DNA from 3 places in the Enterobacter cloacae complex sp. 394F7 genome. Region 3 is predicted to be linked to each of the others. Evidence: predicted binding sites of a transcription regulator. Region 3 holds the regulator's gene; each other region holds the start of a gene.

The links. The regulator sigma-54, encoded in region 3, starts transcription at its own class of promoters, with help from an activator protein. The targets are predictions, from matches to a motif close to GTTGGCACANNTTTCGCTNT.
Region 1: the regulator sigma-54 is predicted to act here: its motif matches at 1,790-1,809, upstream of hypA (hydrogenase maturation nickel metallochaperone HypA).
Region 2: the regulator sigma-54 is predicted to act here: its motif matches at 1,872-1,891, upstream of glnK (P-II family nitrogen regulator).

Annotation. Positions count from the first base shown of each region.
Region 1 is NZ_JBXWCS010000010.1:175,078-178,350, reverse strand. Features, by position in the region: gene hypD (hydrogenase formation protein HypD) at 1-279, opposite strand, end outside; gene AC2FAK_RS16335 (HypC/HybG/HupF family hydrogenase formation chaperone) at 282-554, opposite strand; gene hypB (hydrogenase nickel incorporation protein HypB) at 545-1,408, opposite strand; gene hypA (hydrogenase maturation nickel metallochaperone HypA) at 1,412-1,762, opposite strand; gene hycA (formate hydrogenlyase regulator HycA) at 1,973-2,437, shown strand; gene AC2FAK_RS16315 (4Fe-4S dicluster domain-containing protein) at 2,508-3,116, shown strand; gene hycC (formate hydrogenlyase subunit 3) at 3,113-3,273, shown strand, end outside.
Region 2 is NZ_JBXWCS010000003.1:257,370-260,642, forward strand. Features, by position in the region: gene tesB (acyl-CoA thioesterase II) at 1-74, shown strand, start outside; gene amtB (ammonium transporter AmtB) at 159-1,445, opposite strand; gene glnK (P-II family nitrogen regulator) at 1,481-1,819, opposite strand; gene AC2FAK_RS06100 (SmdB family multidrug efflux ABC transporter permease/ATP-binding protein) at 2,042-3,273, opposite strand, start outside.
Region 3 is NZ_JBXWCS010000011.1:76,603-79,875, forward strand. Features, by position in the region: gene lptB (LPS export ABC transporter ATP-binding protein) at 1-602, shown strand, start outside; gene rpoN (RNA polymerase factor sigma-54) at 650-2,083, shown strand; gene hpf (ribosome hibernation promoting factor) at 2,106-2,393, shown strand; gene ptsN (PTS IIA-like nitrogen regulatory protein PtsN) at 2,476-2,967, shown strand; gene rapZ (RNase adapter RapZ) at 3,013-3,273, shown strand, end outside.

The DNA of each region.
Region 1 (3,273 bases), on a different contig from region 3:
GAAAATGACGTCAGGCTGGCTGGCGATCTCGATACAGCTGTCGATGCGCCCCATGGGCAGCACGCAAACCGGGCAGCCCGGGCCGTGGATAAACTCTATGTTGTCCGGCAGCAGCTGATCGAGGCCAAATTTGAAAATGGCATGGGTGTGCCCGCCGCAGACTTCCATGATCCGCAGCGGCTTTTCCGCCGTGTGTTTCAGCAGGGCGGCCCGCGATTTCAGATGACCGATAAGCTGCATCACCTTCTCAGGTGCGCGGTATTCATCAACGTAACGCATAATTACCGTTCCTCGCCGTACAGCAGCGCGCCGACGTCCGGCTCCACATCAAACATGTTTTGCAGGGCATCCAGCGTGTCGCGCGCTTCCGCTTCATTAATCACGCTCATGGCAAACCCCACGTGTACCAGCACCCACTGACCAAGGCGCGAGACGCCCGTCTCATCGGTGCTGCCCACCAGCGTTAAATCGACGTCACGCAATATGCCGCAGACCTCCACTTTGGCCTGGTTTCCGTCAATGGAATGGATTTGTCCAGGGACGCCTATGCACATCGTTCACTCTCCAGCCAGTTTAGCCAGTGCGCCATGCCGTCGCCGCGCGTGGCGGAGACCAGCAGGATCGCAATGTCAGGGTTCACTTCACGGGCATAAGCCAGGCATTTATCCACGTCGAAATTCAGGTACGGCAGCAGGTCGACTTTGTTCAGCAGCATCAGCGACGCGGCGGCAAACATATGCGGATATTTGAGCGGCTTGTCTTCTCCTTCGGTCACCGAGAGGACCGCCACTTTATGCCGCTCCCCGAGATCGAAGCTGGCCGGGCAGACCAGATTGCCGACGTTTTCGATAAACAGAATGCCGTTATCCGCCAGCGGCAGACGCGGTGTGGCATCGGCAATCATCTGCGCATCCAGATGGCAGCCTTTACCGGTATTGACCTGTATCGCCGGGGTGCCGGTTTCACGAATACGGGCGGCATCGTTGACCGTTTGCTGATCGCCTTCGATCACAGCGCAGGAGACGCGTTCGTTCAGGCGTTTGAGCGTTTCCGTCAGCAGCGTGGTTTTGCCGGAGCCGGGGCTGGAGACGAGGTTGAGCACCAGCTGTTGACGTGCGGCAAACCGGGCGCGGTTGCGGGCGGCGATCTGGTTGTTTTTATCGAGTACGTTGATTTCCACGTTCAGCATCTGGCGCTGGCTCATGCCCGGCGCATGGGTACCCGCCTCGCCGTGGCCGTAATGAAGATCGCCCATATCGGAGCGTTGAGGCGCAAAGCGAATGCCGGTGAGTGCCGCTGCCGGACGCGGTGCGGGGGTAAAAGGGGCGGAGCGAAACGCGGAGTGAGGACGGTGTTCATCCCCTTCGATATACAGGTTGCCTTCGGCGCAACCGCAGGTACTACACATACTTTACTCCTTCTCGATTTCAAGGCGTTGGATCTGCATCCCGTCATCCGCCACGATGCGAAGGCCGGTGTGCTGACACTGTGGGCAGCGCTGGACCTTCGACGACAGCAGGGTGACGTACTGCTGACACTGCTCGCACCAGCACTCCGCCTGTTGCTCTTCAATATGAAGTGCGCAGCCTTCCGCCAGCGTGCCGCGGCACACCAGCTCAAAACAGAAGGTGAGGGCGCTGGTTTCGACGCAGGAAAAGGCCCCGACCTTCAGCCAGACGCCGGTCACGCGCGTCGCGTGGTTTTGCGCTGCCTGCTGTTCGATGAGTTCCAGTGCCCGCTGGCAGAGGGTGATTTCGTGCATGACGCCTCCTTAATGAATTGCCCCGTTAATGCAATAACAATGCCAGCCTGGTTTTGGTTAGGGGGTGACGATGTCAACGCTGTCGAAATGACACGTCGACACCCTCTTGTTGACAGCCTGTTTTGAATTAAATCCATTAAATATCAAAGCATTAAAAAATGGCATGGAATCTGCTTAACAGCCGCTATCTCCATTAACCGGATACCTTCTATGACTATTTGGGAAATTAGCGAAAAAGCGGATTACATCGCGCAGCGTCACCAGCAGTTACAGGACCAGTGGCACCTTTACTGCAACTCACTGGTCCAGGGGATCACCCTCTCCAAAGCCCGTCTTCACCACGCCATGAGCTGTGCGGCGCAGGGGGATATGCGCTTTGTTTTGTTCGGCCATTTCACGATTTACGTCACCCTGGCCGACACCTTCAACAGCCACACCATTGAGTACTACGTCGAGACAAAAGAGGGTGAAAAACAGTGTATTGCGAAGGCGCAACTGATGGCCGACGGCATGGTTGACGGTCACGTCAGCAATCGCGATCGCCAGCAGGTGCTGGAGCACTATCTGGAAAAAATCGCGCCGGTTTATAACGGTCTGTACACCGCCGTTGAACACGATCTCCCGGTCAACCTGAAGCAGCTGATGGATGAACACGCCTCAGCGGACGTGGCCTGATCATCACGTGTCGAGAAGTGTCGACATGACAGTTTTTCGTCAAAAATGACTATCACCAGAGGATGACCCGGTGAACCGTTTTGTAATTGCTGACTCGACGGTCTGTATTGGCTGTCGAACCTGTGAGGCGGCCTGTTCGGAAACGCACCGCCTGCACGGGCTCCAGTCCATGCCGCGCCTGCGCGTCATGCGTAATGAAAAAGAGTCTGCCCCGCAGCTCTGCCACCACTGTGAGGATGCGCCGTGCGCGGGCGTCTGTCCGGTGAATGCCATCACCCGCGTTGACGGCGCGGTACAGCTGAACGAAAGCCTGTGCGTGAGCTGCAAGCTGTGCGGCATAGCCTGCCCGTTCGGTGCGATTGAATTTTCCGGCAGCCGTCCGCTGCATATTCCGGCGAATGCCAACACCCCAAAAGCGCCACCTGCTCCCCCGGCTCCGGCACGTGTCAGTACGCTGCTTGACTGGGTGCCCGGCGTGCGTGCGGTGGCGGTGAAGTGCGACCTGTGCAGCTTCGATAAGCAGGGCCCGGCCTGCGTGCGCACCTGCCCGACCAAAGCGCTGATTCTGGTCAACATTCGCGATATTGCCCGCACCAGCAAACGCAAGCGCGAGCTGACCATTAATACCGACGTCGGCGATCTTTCTCTGCTTCAGGCGCTTAACGAGGGGGCGAAATGAACGCGATATCTATGATTAACAGCGCCGTGGCGTACTTTGCCGCCGCTGCTGTGCTGGCGTGGCTCCTGTCATTCCATAAAACCCTGAGCGGCTGGATCGCCGGTATCGGCGGGGCGGTGGGCAGCCTGATGACGCTGGCAGCAGGTACGGCAGTGTT
Region 2 (3,273 bases), on a different contig from region 3:
GAGAGTTTTATACGCAGGACGGCGTGCTGGTCGCCTCGACGGTGCAGGAAGGGGTGATGCGTAATCGCGGGTGATGATGCCCTCACCCTGGCCCTCTCCCACTGGGAGAGGGAATAAACACTAAAAACGGCAATCGGAGATTGCCGTTTTGCTGTTTATTATGCGTTATACGCATTCTCGCCGTGGCTGTTGACGTCGAGACCTTCGCGCTCCTGCTCTTCCGGTACGCGCAGACCCACAGTCATGTCCGCCAGTTTGTAGCCAATGAAGGCCACCACAGCAGACCACACAACGGTAATGGCGATACTTTCCAGCTGCACCAGCACCTGGTGAACCATGTCAACGCCCTCAGCGTAACCCACTCCGCCCAGCGATTTCGCGGCGAAGATACCGGTCATGATACAACCGACGATACCGCACACGCCGTGCACGCCAAAGACATCGCAAGGGTCATCCACGCGCAGAAGACGTTTCAGCGCCGTCACACCCCACAGACCCGCCAGACCTGACACCAGGCCGACAAGCAGCGCACCACCGACACCGACGTAACCACATGCTGGGGTGATACCCACCAGACCGGCAATGGCACCCGAGCACGCGCCCAGCAGAGAAGGTTTACCGCGAACCGCCCACTCACCAAACACCCAGGAGAGGATTGCACCCGCCGTGGCCACCACGGTATTCACGAAGGCCAGCGCAGCGATTTCGTTAGCAGCGCTCGCAGAGCCGGCGTTGAAGCCGAACCAGCCAAAATAGAGGATTGCTGTACCGGTAAAGACCATCGGCAGATTGTGTGGTTTGAACGCTTCTTTGCCAAAGCCCACGCGTTTGCCAATCAGGTATGCACCCACCAGACCCGCTACCGCGGCGTTGATGTGAACAACGGTACCGCCTGCGAAATCCAGCGCGCCGTGCGACGCCAGCAGACCGCCACCCCAGACCATGTGTGCAATCGGCACATAGGAGAGTGTCAGCCAGACCACCACAAAGATCAGAACGGCGGAGAAGCGAATACGCTCAGCCAGCGCCCCCACAATCAGTCCCACGGTGATACAGGCGAACGATCCCTGGAACGCAACGTGGATGTACTGATAGAAACTGCCCATTACCGCGGTCAGTTCAATATTTTTTAACATGGCCCAGTTGAAGTTGCCGAAGAAAGCGTTACCTTCACCGAAGGCCAGAGAGTAGCCGTAGACCACCCACAGCACGCAAACCAGCGCGAACGTCACGGCAACCTGCGTCAGCATGGAGAGAACGTTTTTGCCACGGATCAGGCCGCCGTAAAACAGCGCGATGCCCGGAATAGACATGAACAGCACCAGCGCGGTGCTGATCATCATAAAGGCGTTATCGGCTTTGTCTGCCACCGCAGGAGCAGCCATTGCCAGGCCCGGCAGCAGTGCCAGCGAACCCAGACCCGTTTTGATTGTTGCTATCTTCATTTTCTCGATCCCTATCACTGTGTGCCAGGAGTTACTTACAGTGCCGCTTCGTCAGATTCGCCGGTACGGATGCGAATGACGCGCTGCAGTTCGGCAACGAAAATTTTGCCGTCGCCAATTTTGCCGGTATAGGCCGCTTTGCTGATCACATCGATGACTTCATCAAGCTGGTCATCAGCAATCGCGACATCAATTTTTACTTTTGGCAGGAAGTTAACGCTGTATTCCGCCCCGCGATAAAGCTCGGCATGACCCTTCTGACGACCGAAGCCTTTCACTTCGGTGACAGTCAGTCCCTGAATACCCATTGAAGACAACGCTTCACGCACGTCTTCGAGTTTGAATGGTTTGATTACCACCGTAACCAGCTTCATAGATCCCCTCCAGTCAGAATTCGGTAATGGCCGCAGCTAACACGCAGGAGACATTGCAAGGGGTGTGCCAGAAATGAAAACGGAAGGGAAAAGCGGCGCAATGCGCGTTAAAAGACCATTCATGGTCAACAGGTGAAAAAAAACGCACCATGGCAGTGCATGGCGCGTTTCGGTTTTGCACCAACAGCGGTGACTGTTAGCACGTTGCCTGTTTTTGGTGCATCAGGCGCTAAGCGACTCTTCCTCACGGACGCTGGCCGCCAGCTCTTCACCCGCCAGTTGCAGCTGATACATCTGCCAGTAGCGGCCTTTCGCCTCCAGGAGCGCCCGGTGCGTACCGCGTTCAACGGCCTGTCCGCGATGCAGCACCAGAATGGTATCTGCGTCGACAATCGTTGAAAGACGGTGCGCGATAACCACCAGCGTCGTGTGGTCGCGCACGGCGGCCAGTGCCTGCTGGATAGCCTGTTCAGTACCGGAGTCGATGCTGGCCGTCGCTTCATCCAGAATCAGCACCTGTGGCGTTTCAATCAGCACACGCGCCAGCGCCAGAAGCTGTTTTTGCCCGACAGAAAGATTATTCCCCTGCTCGCCCAGCCGGGTGTTGATTCCGTCGCTGAATCCGCGTGCCAGCTCCGCGAGCTGCACTTTTTCCAGCACGGCCCAGACCTGCTCCTCGGTATAATCACGCCCCAGGGTCACGTTGGCGTAAAAGGTATCGGCCAGCACAACCGGATCTTGCTGCACCATCGCTACACCTTTACGCAATACGCTGTGGCTGAGCGACGCCAGCGGACGTCCATCCAGACGAATTTCGCCTTTCGTTAACGGGTAGTAGCCCATCAACAGGCTTGCAAGCGTACTCTTGCCGCTGCCGGTATGCCCCACCAGCGCCACAAAGCCGCGCGACGGCACATCAAGATTGATGTCCTGCAACACCAGCCTGTCTTCACGGTAGGCAAACGAGACATGGTCAAACGTAATCGCCCCGCTTTGCAGCGGTGCTGTATCCTCACCATAGGTCTGACGCGGTCTGTCCATCAGTTCAAAGACGCGCTCGCCGGCAACCACCGCCTGCTGCAACATGGATTGTTGGGTTGTGAGTTCAATCAGCGGCTCGTTCAGGCGTCCCAGATAGCTGATAAAAGCATACAGAACCCCCACTTCAATCGTTCCGCCCGGACTCAGGCCAAAGAGCATCAGCAGGCCGCAAAGCACCAGTGCCGAGAAGAGGCTCAGCAGCGGACGCAGCAGGAAACCATCAAGGCGCAGCGTCTGCATACGCGCCATATAGTGCGAACGGCTGGCTTCGCCCATGCGCTCGCCAAAGCGAGCCTGCTGGCGGAACTGCTGGATGACGCTCATGCCGTTGATCACTTCGTTGAAGCCATCGTTAATATCGGCCAGGTAGGTCCGCACCCGACGTACAATAGGTGTGCTGTAGCGCTGATAGA
Region 3 (3,273 bases):
AAACCACGACCTTCTACATGGTCGTGGGTATTGTCCCACGCGATGCCGGTAACATCATCATTGATGATGAAGACATCAGCCTTCTGCCACTGCACGCGCGCGCGCGCCGGGGTATTGGCTACCTGCCGCAGGAAGCCTCCATTTTCCGTCGCCTGAGCGTCTTCGATAACCTGATGGCCGTTCTGCAAATTCGTGACGACCTGACCAGCGAACAGCGTCAGGATCGCGCCAACGAGCTGATGGAAGAGTTTCACATTGAGCACCTGCGCGATAGCCTTGGTCAGGCGCTGTCCGGGGGGGAACGCCGCCGTGTTGAAATTGCACGCGCGTTGGCAGCAAACCCGAAGTTCATCCTGCTGGATGAACCATTTGCAGGCGTTGACCCCATCTCCGTTATCGACATTAAACGTATTATTGAGCATCTGCGCGACAGCGGTCTTGGCGTGTTGATTACTGACCACAACGTCCGTGAAACACTGGCCGTATGTGAACGTGCGTATATCGTGAGCCAGGGCAACCTGATCGCCCACGGCACGCCACAGCAGATCCTCGAAGATGATCATGTTAAGCGCGTCTATCTTGGGGAAGACTTCAGACTCTGATAGGGTAGAGGTAACGTAACGCCGAACCGGAGAAAAATGCTCTGAACATGAAGCAAGGTTTGCAATTAAGGCTCAGCCAACAACTGGCGATGACGCCGCAGTTACAGCAGGCGATTCGCCTGTTGCAACTGTCCACATTAGAACTCCAGCAGGAGCTCCAGCAAGCGCTGGACAGCAATCCGCTGCTGGAGCAAGCCGATCTTCATGACGAGGTAGACACTCAGCAATCACAGGACACGGAAGCCCTCGATACCGCCGATGCACTCGAACAAAAAGAGATGCCGGACGAGCTTCCGCTGGATGCCAGCTGGGATGAAATCTACACCGCCGGAACCCCTTCCGGCACGCGTGCAGACTACCAGGACGATGAGCTACCGGTCTATCAGGGTGAAACCACCCAGTCACTACAGGATTACCTGATGTGGCAGGTGGAGCTGACCCCTTTCTCCGATACCGATCGCGCGATTGCCACCTCCATCGTCGATGCCGTTGACGATACCGGCTATCTGACCGTCACGCTGGACGATATTCTGGAAAGCATGGGCGATGACGAGATTGAACTTGAAGAGATAGAAGCCGTTCTGAAGCGCATTCAGCGTTTCGACCCGGTGGGCGTAGCAGCGAAAGACCTGCGCGACTGTCTGCTGATCCAGCTTTCGCAGTTCAGCAAAGAGACGCCCTGGATCGATGAAGCCCGCTTAATCATCAGCGATCATCTGGATCTGCTGGCTAACCATGATTTCCGTACCCTGATGCGCGTTACGCGTCTGAAAGAAGAGGTGCTGAAAGAGGCGGTTAACCTGATCCAGTCGCTCGATCCTCGCCCCGGCCAGTCGATCCAGACCAGTGAGCCTGAATACGTCATACCTGACGTGCTGGTCAGAAAACACAACGGCCGCTGGGTCGTTGAACTCAATTCAGACAGCATTCCTCGCCTGCAAATCAATCAGCAATATGCCTCCATGTGCACCAGCGCGCGTAACGACGCCGACAACCAGTATATTCGTAGCAATCTGCAGGAAGCGCGTTGGTTAATCAAAAGCCTGGAGAGCCGCAATGATACGCTGTTGCGTGTGAGCCGCTGTATCGTCGAACAACAGCAGGCTTTCTTTGAGCAGGGCGAAGAGTATATGAAACCGATGGTGCTGGCGGATATCGCCCAGGCCGTCGAGATGCATGAATCAACGATTTCCCGCGTGACCACGCAGAAGTATCTGCACAGTCCTCGCGGTATATTTGAGCTTAAGTATTTCTTCTCCAGCCATGTGAATACCGAAGGCGGTGGCGAAGCCTCGTCAACGGCGATTCGTGCACTGGTGAAGAAGTTGATCGCCGCGGAGAACCCCGCGAAGCCACTGAGCGACAGTAAGTTAACCACCATGCTGTCCGACCAGGGTATTATGGTGGCACGTCGTACTGTTGCGAAGTATCGAGAGTCTTTATCCATTCCGCCGTCTAACCAGCGTAAACAGCTGGTCTGACACAACCGATAAGGAAGACACTATGCAGCTCAACATCACTGGACAAAACGTCGAAATTACTGAAGCTTTACGCGACTTTGTGAACACGAAATTCGCAAAACTCGAGCAGTATTTCGAAAGGATCAATCAGGTCTATATTGTGTTGAAAGTGGAGAAAGTGACTCATATCTCGGATGCAACCCTGCATGTCAATGGGGGCGAACTCCACGCCAGTGCGGAAGGGCAAGACATGTACGCTGCTATCGATGGCTTGATTGATAAGCTTGCAAGACAGCTCAATAAACATAAAGATAAACTGAAACAACACTAATTGTCCGGGCAGTTAACGGGTGCAGGAAGGCCTGTTGTGGAGCACAACAGGCCATTTGTACAGTTAGCGCTTAGGTGAAATTATGATGAACAACGATTCCGCTCTTCAATTGAGCAATGTCCTTAACCAGGAATGTACCCGCAGTGGCGTTCACTGCCAGAGCAAAAAACGTGCGCTGGAGATTATCAGTGAACTGGCCGCAAAACAGCTGGGCCTGCCACCGCAGGTCGTATTCGAAGCCATCCTGACCCGTGAAAAAATGGGCAGTACCGGTATCGGCAACGGCATTGCGATCCCGCATGGCAAACTGGAAGAGGACACCCTGCGTGCCGTCGGTGTGTTTGTGCAACTGGAAACGCCTATTGCCTTTGATGCCATCGATAACCAGCCCGTTGATCTCCTCTTCGCGCTGCTGGTTCCTGCCGATCAGACGAAAACCCATCTGCATACGCTTTCACTGGTCGCTAAACGCCTGGCCGATAAAACCATCTGCCGTCGACTGCGCTCAGCGCAAAGTGATGAAGAGCTTTATGAAATTATCACTGAAGCAGAAGGCAGTCAGGATGAGGCATAACCAGGAGATGGCCTTCACATCTGTTGTCCTGAGGAGAAACGGAACATGGTGCTGATGATTGTCAGTGGCCGTTCAGGGTCGGGGAAATCCGTCGCCCTGCGCGCGCTGGAAGACATGGGTTTTTACTGCGTAGATAACCTGCCGGTGGTACTGCTGCCCGAGCTGGCGCGCACCCTTGCAGACAGACAAATCTCTGCCGCCGTCAGCATCGACGTCCGTAACATGCCTGAATCGCCAGAAATCTTTGAACAGGCGATGAGCAACCTGCCGGACACCTTTTCACCTCAGCTGTTGTTCCTTGATGCG